2 regions of the Rossellomorea marisflavi genome follow, and region 1 is predicted to be linked to the other one. Evidence: riboswitches for the same ligand, from Rfam matches in the RefSeq annotation. Region 1 holds a riboswitch; the other holds the start of a gene.
What was found. A riboswitch is a leader RNA that binds a small molecule or an ion and turns the genes downstream of it on or off. The one in region 1 is predicted to bind glycine.
Positions count from the first base shown of each region.

Region 2: linked by a shared signal. The riboswitch ahead of gcvT (glycine cleavage system aminomethyltransferase GcvT) and the one ahead of K6T23_RS21735 (amino acid permease) in region 1 are both predicted to bind glycine.

Region 1 is NZ_CP081870.1:4,225,915-4,233,561, forward strand. Features, by position in the region: gene ahpF (alkyl hydroperoxide reductase subunit F) at 1-1,207, shown strand, start outside; gene K6T23_RS21730 (alkaline phosphatase) at 1,517-3,163, opposite strand; gene K6T23_RS21735 (amino acid permease) at 3,352-4,704, opposite strand; glycine riboswitch at 4,829-4,907, opposite strand; gene K6T23_RS21740 (FTR1 family iron permease) at 5,170-5,859, shown strand; gene K6T23_RS21745 (DUF3899 domain-containing protein) at 5,908-6,279, opposite strand; gene K6T23_RS21750 (peptide ABC transporter substrate-binding protein) at 6,344-7,647, opposite strand, start outside.
Region 2 is NZ_CP081870.1:2,708,962-2,716,608, forward strand. Features, by position in the region: gene K6T23_RS14205 (rhodanese-like domain-containing protein) at 1-171, shown strand, start outside; gene gcvPB (aminomethyl-transferring glycine dehydrogenase subunit GcvPB) at 485-1,948, opposite strand; gene gcvPA (aminomethyl-transferring glycine dehydrogenase subunit GcvPA) at 1,941-3,287, opposite strand; gene gcvT (glycine cleavage system aminomethyltransferase GcvT) at 3,303-4,406, opposite strand; glycine riboswitch at 4,488-4,566, opposite strand; glycine riboswitch at 4,570-4,660, opposite strand; gene K6T23_RS14225 (DEAD/DEAH box helicase) at 4,833-6,533, shown strand; gene K6T23_RS14230 (YqhG family protein) at 6,502-7,287, shown strand; gene K6T23_RS14235 (YqzE family protein) at 7,596-7,647, opposite strand, start outside.

The DNA of each region.
Region 1 (7,647 bases):
CGACCAGATCAAAAATGTGAAGGGTGAATACCACTTCGAGTCGTATATCAGCCTCACATGCCACAACTGCCCTGATGTCGTACAAGCCCTGAACATCATGAGTCTCCTCAATGACGGAATCTCTCATACGATGATCGACGGCGCTGCGTTCAAAGACGAAGTCGAAAGCAAAGAAATCATGGCGGTCCCGACTGTATTCCTTAACGGTGAAGAGTTCGGAAGCGGTCGTATGACCCTTGAAGAAATGCTGAACAAAATGGGCAGCGGCCCTGATGCAGCTGAATTCGCCGATAAAGATCCATATGATGTCCTCGTAGTCGGTGGCGGTCCCGCTGGTGCAAGTGCTGCGATCTACGCTGCGCGTAAAGGTATTCGCACCGGACTTGTAGCCGAACGCTTTGGTGGACAGGTGATGGACACCCTCGGCATCGAGAACTTCATCAGCATGACCAAGACGGAAGGTCCGAAACTTGTCGCAAGCCTCGAAGAACACGTGAAAGATTACAACATCGATGTGATGAATCTTCAGCGTGCGAAGAGCCTCGAGAAGAAAGACCTCGTCGAATTGGAACTTGAAAACGGAGCGGTCCTGAAGAGTAAGACCGTCATCCTTTCAACAGGTGCCCGCTGGCGCAACGTCGGCGTCCCTGGCGAAGCAGAATTCAAGAACAAAGGAGTCGCTTATTGCCCTCACTGTGACGGACCATTGTTCGAAGGGAAAGATGTAGCGGTCATCGGCGGAGGAAACTCCGGCGTGGAAGCAGCCATCGACCTTGCAGGGATCGTCAAGCATGTGACTGTCCTTGAATTCATGCCTGAGCTGAAAGCCGATGCTGTACTGCAGGAACGCCTTAACAGCCTTCCGAACGTTACGGTCGTGAAAAACGCACAAACGAAAGAGATCACGGGAACCGATAAGGTGAACGGAATCACTTACATCGATCGTGCGACAGAGGAAGAACATCACGTGGAACTTGCCGGCGTATTCGTTCAAATCGGTCTCGTGCCGAACACGGAATGGCTCGGTGACTCCCTTGAGAAAACACGCATGGGTGAGCTCGTTGTCGATAAGCATGGTGCAACCAGTATGCCTGGTGTCTTCGCTGCCGGAGACTGCACGGACAGTGCCTACAAGCAGATCATCATCTCCATGGGATCAGGTGCAACCGCATCACTTGGTGCGTTTGATTACATGATCCGGAACTAACAACAATAAGGGCTGGGACAAACGTGTTTTAGTCATAGAAAAACCCGAATTAATTGCCGACGATCAGGCAAAATAATTCGGGTTTTTCATTTATTTCATGACCATTACTATTTACTTGTTTCTAGCGGTTGATTGGAGTGCAAGACGAAGACTCCTGCGGGAAGTGTAGCTGATGTGAGACCCCGCAGGCTTGCCGAGGAGGCTCACGGGCTACCCGCGGAAAGCGAAGTCTTGCACGGAAATCATAAGCGGTATAAAGAGCCTATACTGATAGTGTGCGCCAGTTTATTGTGGATTTTGAAAAGGGAGCTATTTCGCTTCCTTCAACGCTTTCTCCGACACATAGAAGTCTTTTCCGTTATACACCGTTACCCCATCGAGGGTCTTCGTTTTAGACTTTTTCTTATCCGTCACCGTGACGATATTCTTATTCGCGGGCACTTCAATTTTCTTCTTATTCTTCTCGGCCACGAATACCGGATTGTTCTCATCCGTTACATCAATACGGGTTTTGTAGCCTTTTTTCTCAAAGGATTCCCTTGCATTGACGAATAATTTGTCCGTTGTCTTCTCCAGGTTCACACCCATGAAATCAGCCATCTTCTTCGGCAGGTCGGTGTTCTCTACCATTCCGTATGGTCTGGACGGTCCATAGGCGTACAGGAATACATCCTCACCCGTGTGCCCGCCTGTGGTGAAGCCAAGGTTCGCACGGCTTGCAAGCATTTTGGAAAGGTCTCCGTTCAGGTTCTTCGATGCCTTCAGGGCTTCAATCTCTTCCTTCGTGAGGTTATCCAGCCCATAGAGAGCGGCGACCTGCTTCATATTCGAGCGATCGGCTTTGAGCTTACCTGTCGCTCCTTCAAGGGTCATGCTCGCCTTTTTCAAAGGATCGATATAAGCTGAAACCGGTGTGCTTGGGTAACTTGCGTTCGTGTTGACATTCCCCATGGTGACCCCGCTGTTCCCGTGATCGGATACGGCAATGACCATGGTGTTGCCATCTTTTTTGGCAAATTCCAGCGCTTCATTGACCGCATCATCGAATGCGAGTACATCCCCGATCATACCGATTGGATCGTTGGCGTGGGCCGCCCAGTCGACCTTGCTTCCCTCTACGAATAGGAAGAATCCTTCTTTATTCTTGGAAAGGGTATCGATCCCTTTCTTCGTCATCTCGGCAAGCGTCGGTTCGTTTTTGCGCGTCTTCTCACGGTCGATATCATACGCCATGGCAGAAGGGGCAAACGCTCCCCAAAGCTTCTTGGAGTTCGACTTCATGAGGTCTTTGCGTGTTTCCACGACGTCATAGCCTTTGGAATCGATCACATCGAGGAGATTTTCCCCATCTTTTCTACCTGCTGGAGTGAGGGATTCCTTCCCACCGCCTAGAACGACATCGATCCCTTGATACACCTGCTGTTCGGCAATGTCATTGTAGTTGCTGCGATGTGGTGCGTGAGAAGAGAAACCGGCCGGAGTGGCGTGCTGGATCTCGGATGTAGAAATGATTCCCGTGGATTTCCCTTTAAGTTTGGCTGCTTCGAGTACATTGGCCACAGGCCGTAATTGGTCTTCCTCTTTGATCTGTTCCACTCCCGGAGAACTGACCACTTTAGGAAGAAGGCCAACGACCTTATCATTGCTTTTGTTCCCTGTTGCAAGAGCGGTGGCTGCGGGTGCTGAATCCGTAATCGCCGACTCTGCTGAATATGTACGGACGCCGCCGATGGCGATCTCATCCATAGCCAAGTCCTCCCCCTTGTACCAACGGGCGAGTGATGTTGCCCCGGCACTTGTCCCATCCATGACCATCATGATCACGTTGGTCGGTTCCTTCTTCTTGTCCTTAGCTTCCACCTCAGTCTTCACTGATCCTGCAAAGCCCAGTGATGAAAAAGCCAGAGCGGCGGCCAATGATAGGCCGGTCACCTTTTTCGTACTCATTCGTCCCATTCCAATCTCCTCCTCTGTCATCCATCTTCATCTCCATACTAGAAGGCTTTTGTAAAAAGGAACAAGTGTATATGTAATTATTTTGTAAATGTGTTTAGCTGACCCAATTCCCCTCGTATTACCTATGGCATAGATTCAGGTTTTACCATTCATAAAACAACCCCGCACAAACGTGTACGGGGTTGTTTTTATGATGAAAGTGAAGCTTTTTGCCTGATCCGATAGACTGCAAACAGGATGACGAACCATAGTGGTGTCAATAACAGTGCCGGCCTTGTCTCATCGGCAAACAGCATAATGACGAGTATCGCAGCGAAAAGCACCAGTACAAGATAATTCACCAACGGGGTGAACGGTGCTTTGAAGCTCGACTTCTCATGGAGGTCAGGACGCTTCCTCCGGTATAAAATATGGCAAACGAGGATGATCCCCCACACCCAGATGAAGCAGATGGCACTGATCGTCGTGACGATCCCAAAGGCTTGATCCGGGATGAGCTTGCTTAGCAACGCACCGACCGATACGACCACCGTGGAGACCAATAGGGCAGAACTGGGGACATGGTTCCGGTTTAATCTTCCCAGTCTGGCCGGCGCCTGTTTACCTTTACTAAGATTGAAAAGAATCCGGCTCGTGGAGAACATTCCACTGTTGCAGGCGGACGCCGCCGATGTGAGAACCACGAAGTTGATGATTCCGGCAGCCACGGGAACCCCGATCAGACCGAATGTTTTCACAAATGGGCTCTCTGCTGCCGTCAGCTCCATCCAAGGATTGATGCACAGCAGAACGATGATAGCCCCTACATAAAAGAAGAGGATACGCAACGGTATCTTATTGATGGCAGAAGGGATATTCTTCTGGGGATTGGACGTTTCCGCCGCCGACACCCCGATGAGTTCCACACCGACGTAGGCGAAGATCACCATCTGCAGGGAGAGAAGGAAGCCACTCATCCCATTGGGGAAGAAGCCGCCATTCTCCCATAAGTTCGTCACGGTCACCGGTCCTGCATCCGTATTGAACCCGATGGCAAGCAGGACCACGCCCACTGCAATGAGGGCGAGGATCGTAATCACCTTGATCAGGGCGAACCAAAATTCCAGTTCACCGAACAGCTTGACCGTCAGAAGATTGAACCCAAGAAGAATGACCAGACAGATCAGGGCCGGAATCCACTGGGGAATGTCAAACCAATAATTCACATACACCCCGACTGCGATCACATCGGCCATTGCCGTCATGATCCAGCAGAACCAATACGTCCAGCCCGTGACAAACGAAGCCCATGACCCGAGATAGTCCTCCGCTATATCGGTGATGGATTGATACCCTGCTTTCGAAAGCAATAGTTCGCCGAGTGCCCTCATGACGAAAAACAGTGCGATTCCAACGAGTAAATACGCAAAGATGATGGAAGGACCCGCCGATTGTATCGCCTTACCGGACCCAAGGAACAGCCCGGTCCCGATCGTACCCCCGATGGCAATCAGCTGTACATGGCGATTGGAAAGATCCCTCTTTAACTCTTGTTGTGCCAAAACAAACTCCTCCTCAACATGTTCCACGTGAAACGAAAATAAAAAAAAGAGATTGGAAGCATCCAATCTCTGAGTCGAAAAGAATATCAAATATAGATCTCCCCTCGTTCGGAAAATCCATACCCGGTACCCTTCTGTCCTTTTGCCTGAGATTGTGAACCCTTCGGCGCCGCTTGAATAGCGGTCTCTCCAGAAGCTGCTCCTGCTGTAGTGTGACCCACAGCGATCGTAGCTTGATATTGTTATGTTTGAATAGTTATATATTGTAGACCCGTTGAATGGATTTGTCAAAGGAAGATCCTCCTTGTGCAGAAGCCACGCAACTGATTCCTCCAGATGATGTCAGTTACTTGGTTGAGCTCTCCAGATCGACCAAATCTTTTTTTATTTTTTGCATTGACAGTGATAATCATTCTCATTATTATAAAGCTTAGAAACGCACTCATACCATACGGGGGAATACATATGTTGGATTCGCTTTTTCTTTCATTTCGTGAAGGCCTGGAAGCGGCCTTGATCATCGGCATTATTTTGGCAACGCTCTCACAGCTGAACCGGAAGCATCTTGCCAAGGTTGTCGGATTCGGTACCATTGCAGGCGTCATCAGCAGTTTGATCCTGGGCTGGGGTCTATTCACGTTTGCACAAAGCATTTCCCATGAAGCAGAAGAAATCATGGAGGCCGTCATGAGGATCGTGGCCGCAGGCTTGATTGCCTACTTCATCCTTTGGCTCCACCGCAATCAGCAGGTTGCCGGCAAAATCAAAGGGCAAACGGAGAAGTCTTCTACATCCAAAATCGGCTTATTCTTATTGGCCTTCCTGTCTGTCATCCGCGAAGGCATGGAGCTTATGGTATTTAATATGACCAAGATCTCAGAAAGCGCCGGTACCGTGGCTCTCGGTAGCATCATCGGAATCGTAGCGGCTGCACTCGTTGCCTATGTGATCTTCAAAACGACGATCAAGCTTAACCTTTCACTGATCTTCAAAGCACTGGGCCTCATCCTCGTCTTCCTTGGCGGAGAAATGTTTGCCGAAGGAATCGTAGAGCTTCTGGAAACGCACTCTGAAGCGATGGAAATCCTATTCCTGGCCGTCTTCATCGTTCCGGCATTGTTTATCCTCCTGAAGGATGATGTAGCGAGATTCTGACGAGCGGCATAACAAAAAGAATCCCATCTCAATCGAGATGGGATCTTTTTATTGCTTGATGATCAGTATTCCAACCGAAATCAGAATGGAGCAAGCCCCCATGATGAATGTACTCTGGGTGATCCGCGTGGAAAGAGTGGATTTGAATGCCTGGAAATCATGATCTCCCTTGATCAGGTCATCCGTTCGCTCCATGGATCGCGACCTCCGGATCATCCGCTCGCCAATGATCTTAAACCCCTCTGCGACAGGTGTCAGGAACCCTGTCTTCATGATCAACGAGCTGACACCCAGGATCAAAAGGCAGAGACCGATCAGAAAGGCAGAGTCGGCTAAATCAGCTTTGGATCCAAGCTTCAACCCGATAGCAGCCACCCATCCGGAAACGGTGACCATCGCAAGACCCATCTTCCATTTCATCAAGAATCCCCCCTTTTTTATCCTTACGCTCTCCATCCACCAAATGACTTGAAAACAGGCTTTGTTATTCCGATACTTTCTCCGCCCACTTCAAGTACGGATAGCGGTTGACCGGATACACAATGTCCTTGAAGTTCTGTGCGGTCATATAGTTGTTGGTATAGTGATAGATCGGGTTGAACGGCAGGTCTTCCATTAGTACTTCTTCTGCCTGATGAAGGAGATCGTAGCGTTTCGCTGTATCCTGCTCCACTTTGGCGTCTGCCATCAGCTTGTCGTACTTATCATTTACCCAGTTTGTTCGGTTGTTCGGGCTGTCTCCGAGGTAGTAGTCAAGGATGACGACCGGATCCACCAGGACCCCGATCCATCCCATACGGGCCATCTGGAAGTTCTTTTGCTGGGTCGTATCAAGATAGGTCTTCCATTCCTGATTGGAAAGCTTGATATCGACGCCAAGGTTCTTCTTGTACATGGACTGGACGGCTTCTGCGATCTTCTTGTGGTTCTCGGATGTGTTATACGTGAGGGTCACAGCCGGCAGCTCGCTCCAGCCTTCCTCTTTCATGCCTTCTTCCAAGAGCTTTTTCGCTTCTTCGGCATTCGATTCGAAATAGGCTCCGCCCTGTTCACGGAAGTCGCCATCGCCTGTATCCACCCCGCCTGGTACAAAGGCATAAGCAGGTGTTTCACCGGCTTTCGTGACGTTTTTGGTGAGGGACTCGCGGTCAACGGCTAAAGTGAACGCACGACGGATTTTTTCATTGGTAAACGGTTCCTTGTCGACATTGAACATGTACATATATGTTCCGAAGTATGGCACTTCACTATATTCCTTGGAGTCCTTCTCCTGGGCTACCACATCAGATGGAAGGGTCTGGATCAAATCCAATTCCTTTGTCTTGAACATCTGATAGTAGGTGGTAGCATCATTGACCATCTTGTAGGTGACTTTATCAAGATTGACGACTTTGTTATCCCAGTATTCCTTATTCTTCTCAATGACCACTTCACTATCATGCTTCCAGTTCGTGAGCTTGAACGGCCCGTTGCTCACATACGTGTCTGCGCCTGCCGCCCAGTTTTTATTTTCTTCGACCGTATCCTTCTTCACAGGATAGAACGTCCACATGGTCAATAGTTCATCGAAGTAGCTGAGGGGAGCTTCGAGGTCCACAACAAGCGTTTTTTCATCTTTCGCTGTTACGCCTACATCTTCCACTTTTCCTTTGCCTTTGTTATAATCCTCGGCGCCTTTTAGGTAATAAAGGTAGAATGCGAACGAACTTCCTGTATCAGGGTTCAGCACACGTTTCCATGCATATTCGAAATCTTCTGCCGTGACATTGCTGCCGTCGGACCATTTGG
Region 2 (7,647 bases), 1.5 Mb from region 1:
AAAATGAGACAAAAAGAGATCCGTAAAGACCAGCCCGTCTACCTCTACTGCCAGAGCGGCATGAGAAGCGGCAGGGCGGCTCAAATGCTCCGTCGTCTCGGCTACCGTGACCTCCACCAATTAAAAGGTGGATTCAAAAAGTGGACAGGGAAAATCAAGCACAAAAAATAAAGCCTTCCGGGTGCCCATCAGGGTACCGGAGGCTTTTTTCGTTTAGAAACGAGCCTGGGATAAAAGTGTTTCAGTCATAGTAAAACCCGAATTCATTTGTCAATGAATTCGGGTTTTTAATTTGTTCATAATGTCTATTTCATTGGTCCTAGCTGTTGATTGGCGTCCAAGACGTAGACTCCAGCGGGAAGAGTAGCTGATGTGAGACCCCGCAGGCTTGCCGAGGAGGCTCACGGGCTACCCCGCGGAAAACGTAGTCTTGCACGGAAATGTACTTTTTTCGTTTAGTCCAACCTTTTTCTCTTTTCTTGCATTAAACTTCTTTCTGATATCGAAGGACGGGTTTTCGTGCCGCCAAGGTTTCATCCATGCGTTTCACAACCGTCGTGTGAGGAGCTTCCTGGACGATTTCTGGATTTTCTTCCGCTTCCTTCGCGATCTGGATCATAGCATCGATGAATGAATCAAGGGTTTCCTTCGACTCGGTTTCCGTCGGTTCGATCATCATGCACTCTTCTACATTCAATGGGAAGTAGATGGTAGGTGGATGATAGCCGAAGTCGAGGAGGCGCTTCGCGATATCAAGGGTACGCACCCCGAGCTTCTTCTGACGTTTTCCGGAAATCACAAACTCATGCTTGCAATGACGGTCATATGGAAGATCGAAGTGAGGAGCTAGTCTTCTCATCATATAGTTGGCGTTCAGTACGGCATTCTCCGTCACGGCGCGCAGACCATCCGGCCCCATCGTCCTGATATACGTGTAGGCACGCACATTGATCCCGAAGTTCCCGTAGTATGGTTTCACTCTTCCGATACTTTCAGGGCGGTCATAATCGAATACAAAGTCTTCTCCCTTTTTGACGAGGATCGGCTTTGGAAGATAAGGAATCAAATCTTCCTTTACTCCGACAGGACCGCTCCCAGGTCCGCCTCCCCCGTGGGGACCGGTGAACGTTTTATGAAGGTTTAGATGGACAACGTCAAAGCCCATGTCCCCCGGTCTTGCTTTAGAGAGGACCGCATTGAGGTTCGCTCCGTCGTAATAGAGCTTGCCGCCGGCACCGTGGATGATGGAAGCCATCTCGAGGATATTCTCTTCAAAGAGCCCGAGTGTGTTCGGGTTCGTGAGCATCAAGGCCGCTGTATCGTCACCCACCACCCGCTTCAGATCTTCGAGATCAACGAGGCCGTCTTCATTTGACTTGACCGTAACGGTCTCAAAACCAGCAACTGTTGCGCTCGCAGGGTTGGTCCCGTGGGCAGAGTCGGGAACGATGACCTTTGTACGTTGGGTATCGCCATTCGCTTCGTGGAAGGCGCGGATCATCATAAGCCCGGTCCATTCCCCATGAGCTCCCGCAGCCGGCTGGAGGGTCACTTCATCCATCCCGGTGATTTCTTTCAGATGTTCCTGGAGGTCATACATGAGACCAAGTGCCCCTTGTACACTTTCAGGCTCCTGAAGTGGATTGATATGGGCAAATCCATTGAGGCGCGCCACATATTCATTCACCTTTGGATTGTATTTCATCGTACATGACCCAAGCGGGTAGAAGCCGGAGTCGACTCCATGGTTGCGTTTTGAAAGGGCCGTGTAATGACGCATGATATCAAGCTCGGACACTTCAGGCAGATCGGCTTCCTCTGTGCGGATGAATTCGGCCGGAATCAAATCTGAAAGATCTGCCGCAGGAACATCCAATTCAGGGAGGCTGTATCCTACGCGTCCTTCTTTAGTGAGTTCGAAAATAAGAGGCTGATCCTTCTTATGCATGATAATCCCCCAATTCTTTAGCAAATGCATCGATTTCTTCTTTGCTGCGAAGTTCCGTGACGGCAACGAGCATATGGTTGGCGAGCGTTTCGTCCGTAAGACCGAGATCATATCCCCCGATCATCCCTTTTTGAAGGAGATGAAGATTGAGATCCCTGACCGGAGCCTTCAATTTGACGACGAATTCATTGAAGGAAGGTCCTTCGAATGCCACTTCGAGCCCGGCAGCCTTCAGGGCATTTTTGGCATAGTGGGCTTTTTGGATGTTCTGGATCGCCATCTCTTTAACCCCCTGCTTCCCGAGTGCCGTCATGGCAACGGAAGCCGCCAGGGCGTTCAGCGCCTGATTCGAACAAATATTGGACGTCGCTTTATCGCGACGGATATGCTGTTCCCTTGCCTGAAGGGTCAGAACGAACCCGCGGACACCGTCTTCATCCACCGTTTGACCGACAAGACGACCCGGTACCTTTCGCATAAGCTTCTTACTGACGGCAAAATACCCGCAGTGCGGTCCGCCGAATGCGCTAGGGATTCCGAACGGTTGCGCATCTCCGATAACGATATCGGCACCGAATTTGCCCGGTGGTGTGAGTGCTCCGAGTGCAAGAGGGTTGGAAGAGACGACAAACATCGCTTTCGAACCATGGGTGATGGCTTCCATCGCCTGAAGATCCTCGATACGTCCGAAGAAGTTCGGATATTGAACAATCACAGCTGCCACGTCATCTCCGATGAGGTTCTCTAGCCCTTCAAGATCTGTCACCCCATCTTTATGGGGGATTTCTACTACATCGATATACTGACCTTTCGCATAAGAGCGCAGGACATCTTTGGATTCAGGATGAACCGCCGCTGATACGAGCACCTTCTTGCGACGGGTCTGACCGGCTGAAAGCATGGCGGCTTCAGCAAGGGATGTACCTCCGTCATACATGGAAGAGTTGGCTACATCCATCCCTGTCAGCTCACAGATCATGGTCTGGAACTCGAAAATCGCCTGGAGTTCCCCCTGTGAAATCTCCGGTTGATACGGCGTATAGGCCGTATAGAATTCAGAACGTGACAAAACATGATCCACGATGATCGGCATGTAATGATCATACACACCCGCCCCAAGGAAGCTTGCATGACTCCTGAGATCGGCATTTTTAGCTGCCAGGGCCGTCAGTTCCTTGACGAGTTCCGTCTCGGATTTAGCTTTTTTAATGTTATAGTCGCCTTTGAAGCGGACTTCTTCTGGAATATCTTCGAAAAGGGCATCGACGGTGTCGACTCCAATGCTGTCCAACATTTCTCTTTGATCCTGATCTGTCATCGGTAAATAACGATGCTTCATGAACGTCAGTCCTCCCTATTTGCCAGTTCTCTTATAGAATGGTGTCTTCACTACAACGGCTTTCAATTGTTTATTCCGGATCTCTACGATCACTTCAGTGCCGGGCTCGGCAAATTCCTTCTTGATAAGTGCAAGACCGATATTCTTCTTCAGTGTCGGCGACTGGGTACCGGTTGTGACCTCCCCGATCAGCTCTTCCCCTGAAAATACACTGTATCCATGACGAGGGATGCCGCGGTCGATCATTTCGATCCCGACCAGCTTACGAGGTGCCCCTTCTTCCTTTTGTTTGCGAAGGACTTCCTGGCCGATGAACGGGATGTCTTTATTCACCTTCACCGCAAAACCGATTCCCGCTTCGATGGGCGTGATTGTCTTCGACAACTCCTGTCCATAGAGTGCGAGATTCGCTTCGAATCGCAAAGTGTCACGGGCACCAAGGCCACAAGGTACGATTCTTTCCTCTTCACCCGCCTGAAGGATTTCCTTCCACAGCGCCGGTGCGGAATCCGATGCACAGTAGATTTCAAACCCGTCTTCCCCTGTGTAACCCGTTCTTGATACGAGAGCTTCGTGACCACTGATCATGACCTCATCCTGGAACTTGAAGAACCCGATGCTGCCGAGATCTGTCTCGGTTAGCTTCTGGAGGATCTTCTCCGCGAGCGGCCCCTGAATGGCAAGCTGGGCGATTTCGCCTGAACGATTCGTCAGCTCGACCCCTTCGGTTGCATGATGGATGAGCCATTCGTAATCTTTCTCGATATTGGATGCGTTGACCACAAGGAGATAATCGTGATCTTTCCTTTTATAAACGAGAAGGTCATCGACCGTCCCTCCGTCTTCGTAGCACATGGCGGTGTACTGAGCGCCTCCGTCCTTCAATTTGGACAGATCATTGGTCATCATCCGTTGAAGGTACTCAAGGGCACCTTCCCCTTTCACCGTGATCTCACCCATATGGGAGACATCGAAAAGACCTGCACGGCTCCTTACGGCTTCATGCTCGTCTTTGATCCCGGAGAATTGTACGGGCAAGGCCCATCCTCCAAAATCGATCGTCTTTCCTCCATACTCGCGGTAAAGATCGTGTAAAGGCGTTTGCTTCAGTTCTGACATGGCGATTCCCCCTTTAGTGGTTACACTGCATTCTTTTGCATGAAAAAAGGACAGAGAAGCCCCTTTTCAATAAGTGGGCTTCTCTGTCCTGGCACCTGAAAGTTTACCGATTCATACGGCTTTCCCCTTTGGTGGTCCCCATCCGGGACGCTCTCCAGAGTTGCGTCCGACAAGAGTCTTTTTGCCTGAGAGATTCACATCGTGATGCTTGCTCCTTCGGCGCTGCAGACTGCAGTCTCTCCCCTTGTCATCATTCGCCAATATTCCTTGCAATAATTGGTCATACTAAAGATATAAAAGAAATGCAGCAGATGCTAATGTTCGGATTTAGATCATTTTTGTAAGATTGTAAATCTATTTTCATCCTACCATTAATCAATTGTTCCGGGCAATCAATTTTTGCAGAAAAAAAGGAGTTGTTTTTATATGAATGTAGATATCATATTCGATGAGGGATGGGGAGAAAATCTTGAAAGCCTTATCACAAATGACGGGCCATGGGGAAGTTTCGACCTCTACAAACTCGCCGTCGAATTCGAGCACCATCTCGCAATTCCGAACTTTGAGGGGCTTCAGGCACCGAAACATTTGGCAAATGTCACTCCCCTCCCCCATCAGCTCGAAGCTGCGAGGCAGGTGGTGGAGACCATGAACGGAAAAGCGATCCTTGCAGATGAGGTCGGACTCGGAAAAACAATTGAAGCGGGGCTTGTGTTGAAGGAATACATGATCCGTGGACTGGTGAAGAAGGTGCTCATACTCGTGCCGGCGTCCCTGGTATCCCAGTGGTGCTATGAGTTGAATACGAAATTCTTCATCCCTGCCGTCCCCCAAAGGAAAAGTTACGTCTGGGACCAGTGTGATATCGTCGTTTCTTCCATGGATACAGCCAAAAGAAGCCCTCACCGGGAAAAGGTGTATGAACAGGATTATGATCTCGTCATCATCGATGAAGCTCACAAACTGAAGAATCACAAAACGAAAAACTATGAATTTGTGCAGAACCTGAAGAAAAAATTCTGCCTTCTTCTGACGGCTACTCCCATCCAAAACCGAATCGAGGAAATCTTCCATCTTGTTTCCCTCCTGAAGCCCGGGCATCTTGGAAGCGAATCGGGCTTTACCGACCGGTATAAAAATGGGGATCGGTCCCTTGAGGATGACGACCATCTGAAGAACCTGATCAACAAGGTGATGATCAGGAACCGAAGGAATGACACCGGTATCGAATGGACGAAGCGCCATGTAAAAACGGTCCTGATCGACTTCTCACAGGGAGAGAGGGACCTATACGACAGCTTCGATCTTCTGCGCGGCCGCTACGATGACTGGGCCACATCCAGCTCCTTCTCCCTCCTCACCCTGCAGCGGGAAGCATGCTCCAGCCGAGAAGCGGTGTACTTCACGTTAAAGAATATGCTCGCCAAAAAGGAAGATCCTTCAGAGGGATTCAAGCAAGTCATCGGAACGCTCATGCAAAAGGTCGAGAACGTCTCCGTCAACTCCAAGGCAAAGAAAGCCCTGGAGCTGATCCAATCCATCGACGATAAAGTGATCATCTTCACTGAATACCGGGCAACCCAGATGTATCTTCAATGGTTCCTGAAGCAGCATGGTATCACATCGGTTCCTTTCCGGGGCGGGTTCAAGCGCGGGAAAAAGGACTGGATGAGACAATTGTTCCAAAATCACGCCCAGGTTCTCATCGCCACGGAAGCCGGCGGGGAAGGAATCAACCTTCAATTCTGTCATCACGTCATCAATTTCGACCTTCCGTGGAATCCCATGAGACTCGAGCAGCGGATCGGACGGGTGCACCGCCTGGGACAGACCGAGGATGTTCATATTTACAATTTCGCCACGAAAGGAACCGTCGAAGAACATATCCTCACCCTGCTTTATGAAAAAATCAACCTGTTCGAGCGTGTGATCGGCGAACTTGATGACATCCTGACCCGACTCGATTTCAAAGAGTTTGAAGATCACATGACAGATATCTTCGCTTCCTCAAGAACCGAGGGTGAAATGAAGATCAAAATGGAAAATTTGACGAGCATGATTCAATTTGCAGAACAGATGAAGGAGGAGAAGGCCGATGCAGCAGCACGAAATACATCGATTTCTTGAGCGGTATTTTCACGCGAACGGGTGTGAGCTGAAGGCAAGCGGTGATGGCTATATGACCGTCCAGCTCACGATCGAGATGGATAAAGAGCTCATGAATCGCCCATTCTACTGGCATTATCTCGAAAAGACCGGTGGGGAACCGAATCCCATGGCACTAAACCTCATCACCGATCAGGAAAAGGCGCCGGAAGGACTACAGGGGGAGGTCATCCATTTCGGTTCACCCCGACTGCACCAGATCTTCCGTTCCACCCGGAGTCTGGCAGGATATACCCGGCTCTATGAGGACCGTGCGGGGTATGGCCAGCAGCAAATCCCGCTTCATCCGTGGCTCGGCATGAACGTCAAAATCTCCTATCAATCGAATCGCAAGAAGGATACGTTCCGCAGCATCGGCCTCAATCTCATCAACGGCATGATGAAGGAAGGGTTTCACGATGAACTCCTCACCCTCAAGCTGACGCCGAAGATACCGGATCTCTGCTTCACCCTGACCCCGATCATCCGCCCCAAAAGCGGGATCGGACGCATCCAACAGCAACTGCGGGATGAAATCAGCCGGGAGTCGACGGAATGGGCAGAATCAGCCCTTGCCTCATGGAAGGAAGACCGGGAGCTGTTGGACCACTTTTATAAAGAGGTCGAAGAAAAGCCCGAATCCTACTTCCTTGAACAAGCTGCCCTAAAGGATCAATACGAACCGAAGATCGAAATCGAAATCATCAATGGGGGGATCTTTTACCTTCAGCAGTGACACATAAAGAGATTAGGTCAAAACGAAAAAAGGACCATGTAATGACAAACAATAGTAGGACTGATTCCTAGTAACCCTTATGATTTCCGTGCAAGACTTTGCTTTCCGCGGGTAGCTCGTGATCCTCGCGAGCCTGCCCAGCACCACTTTTCCCGCCGGCTCCTTCGTCTTGCACTCCAATCAACCGCTGGAAACAATATAAGCGTAATGGTCATGAAACAAAGTAAAAACCCGAATTATTTTGCCTGATCATCAGCAAATGAATTCGGGTTTTACTATGACTAGAAGATGTTTGTCTCAGCCACTTTTTATTGATTCCTATTTTTTTTGAAAAACAGCCCGACCGCATAGGGAATGATG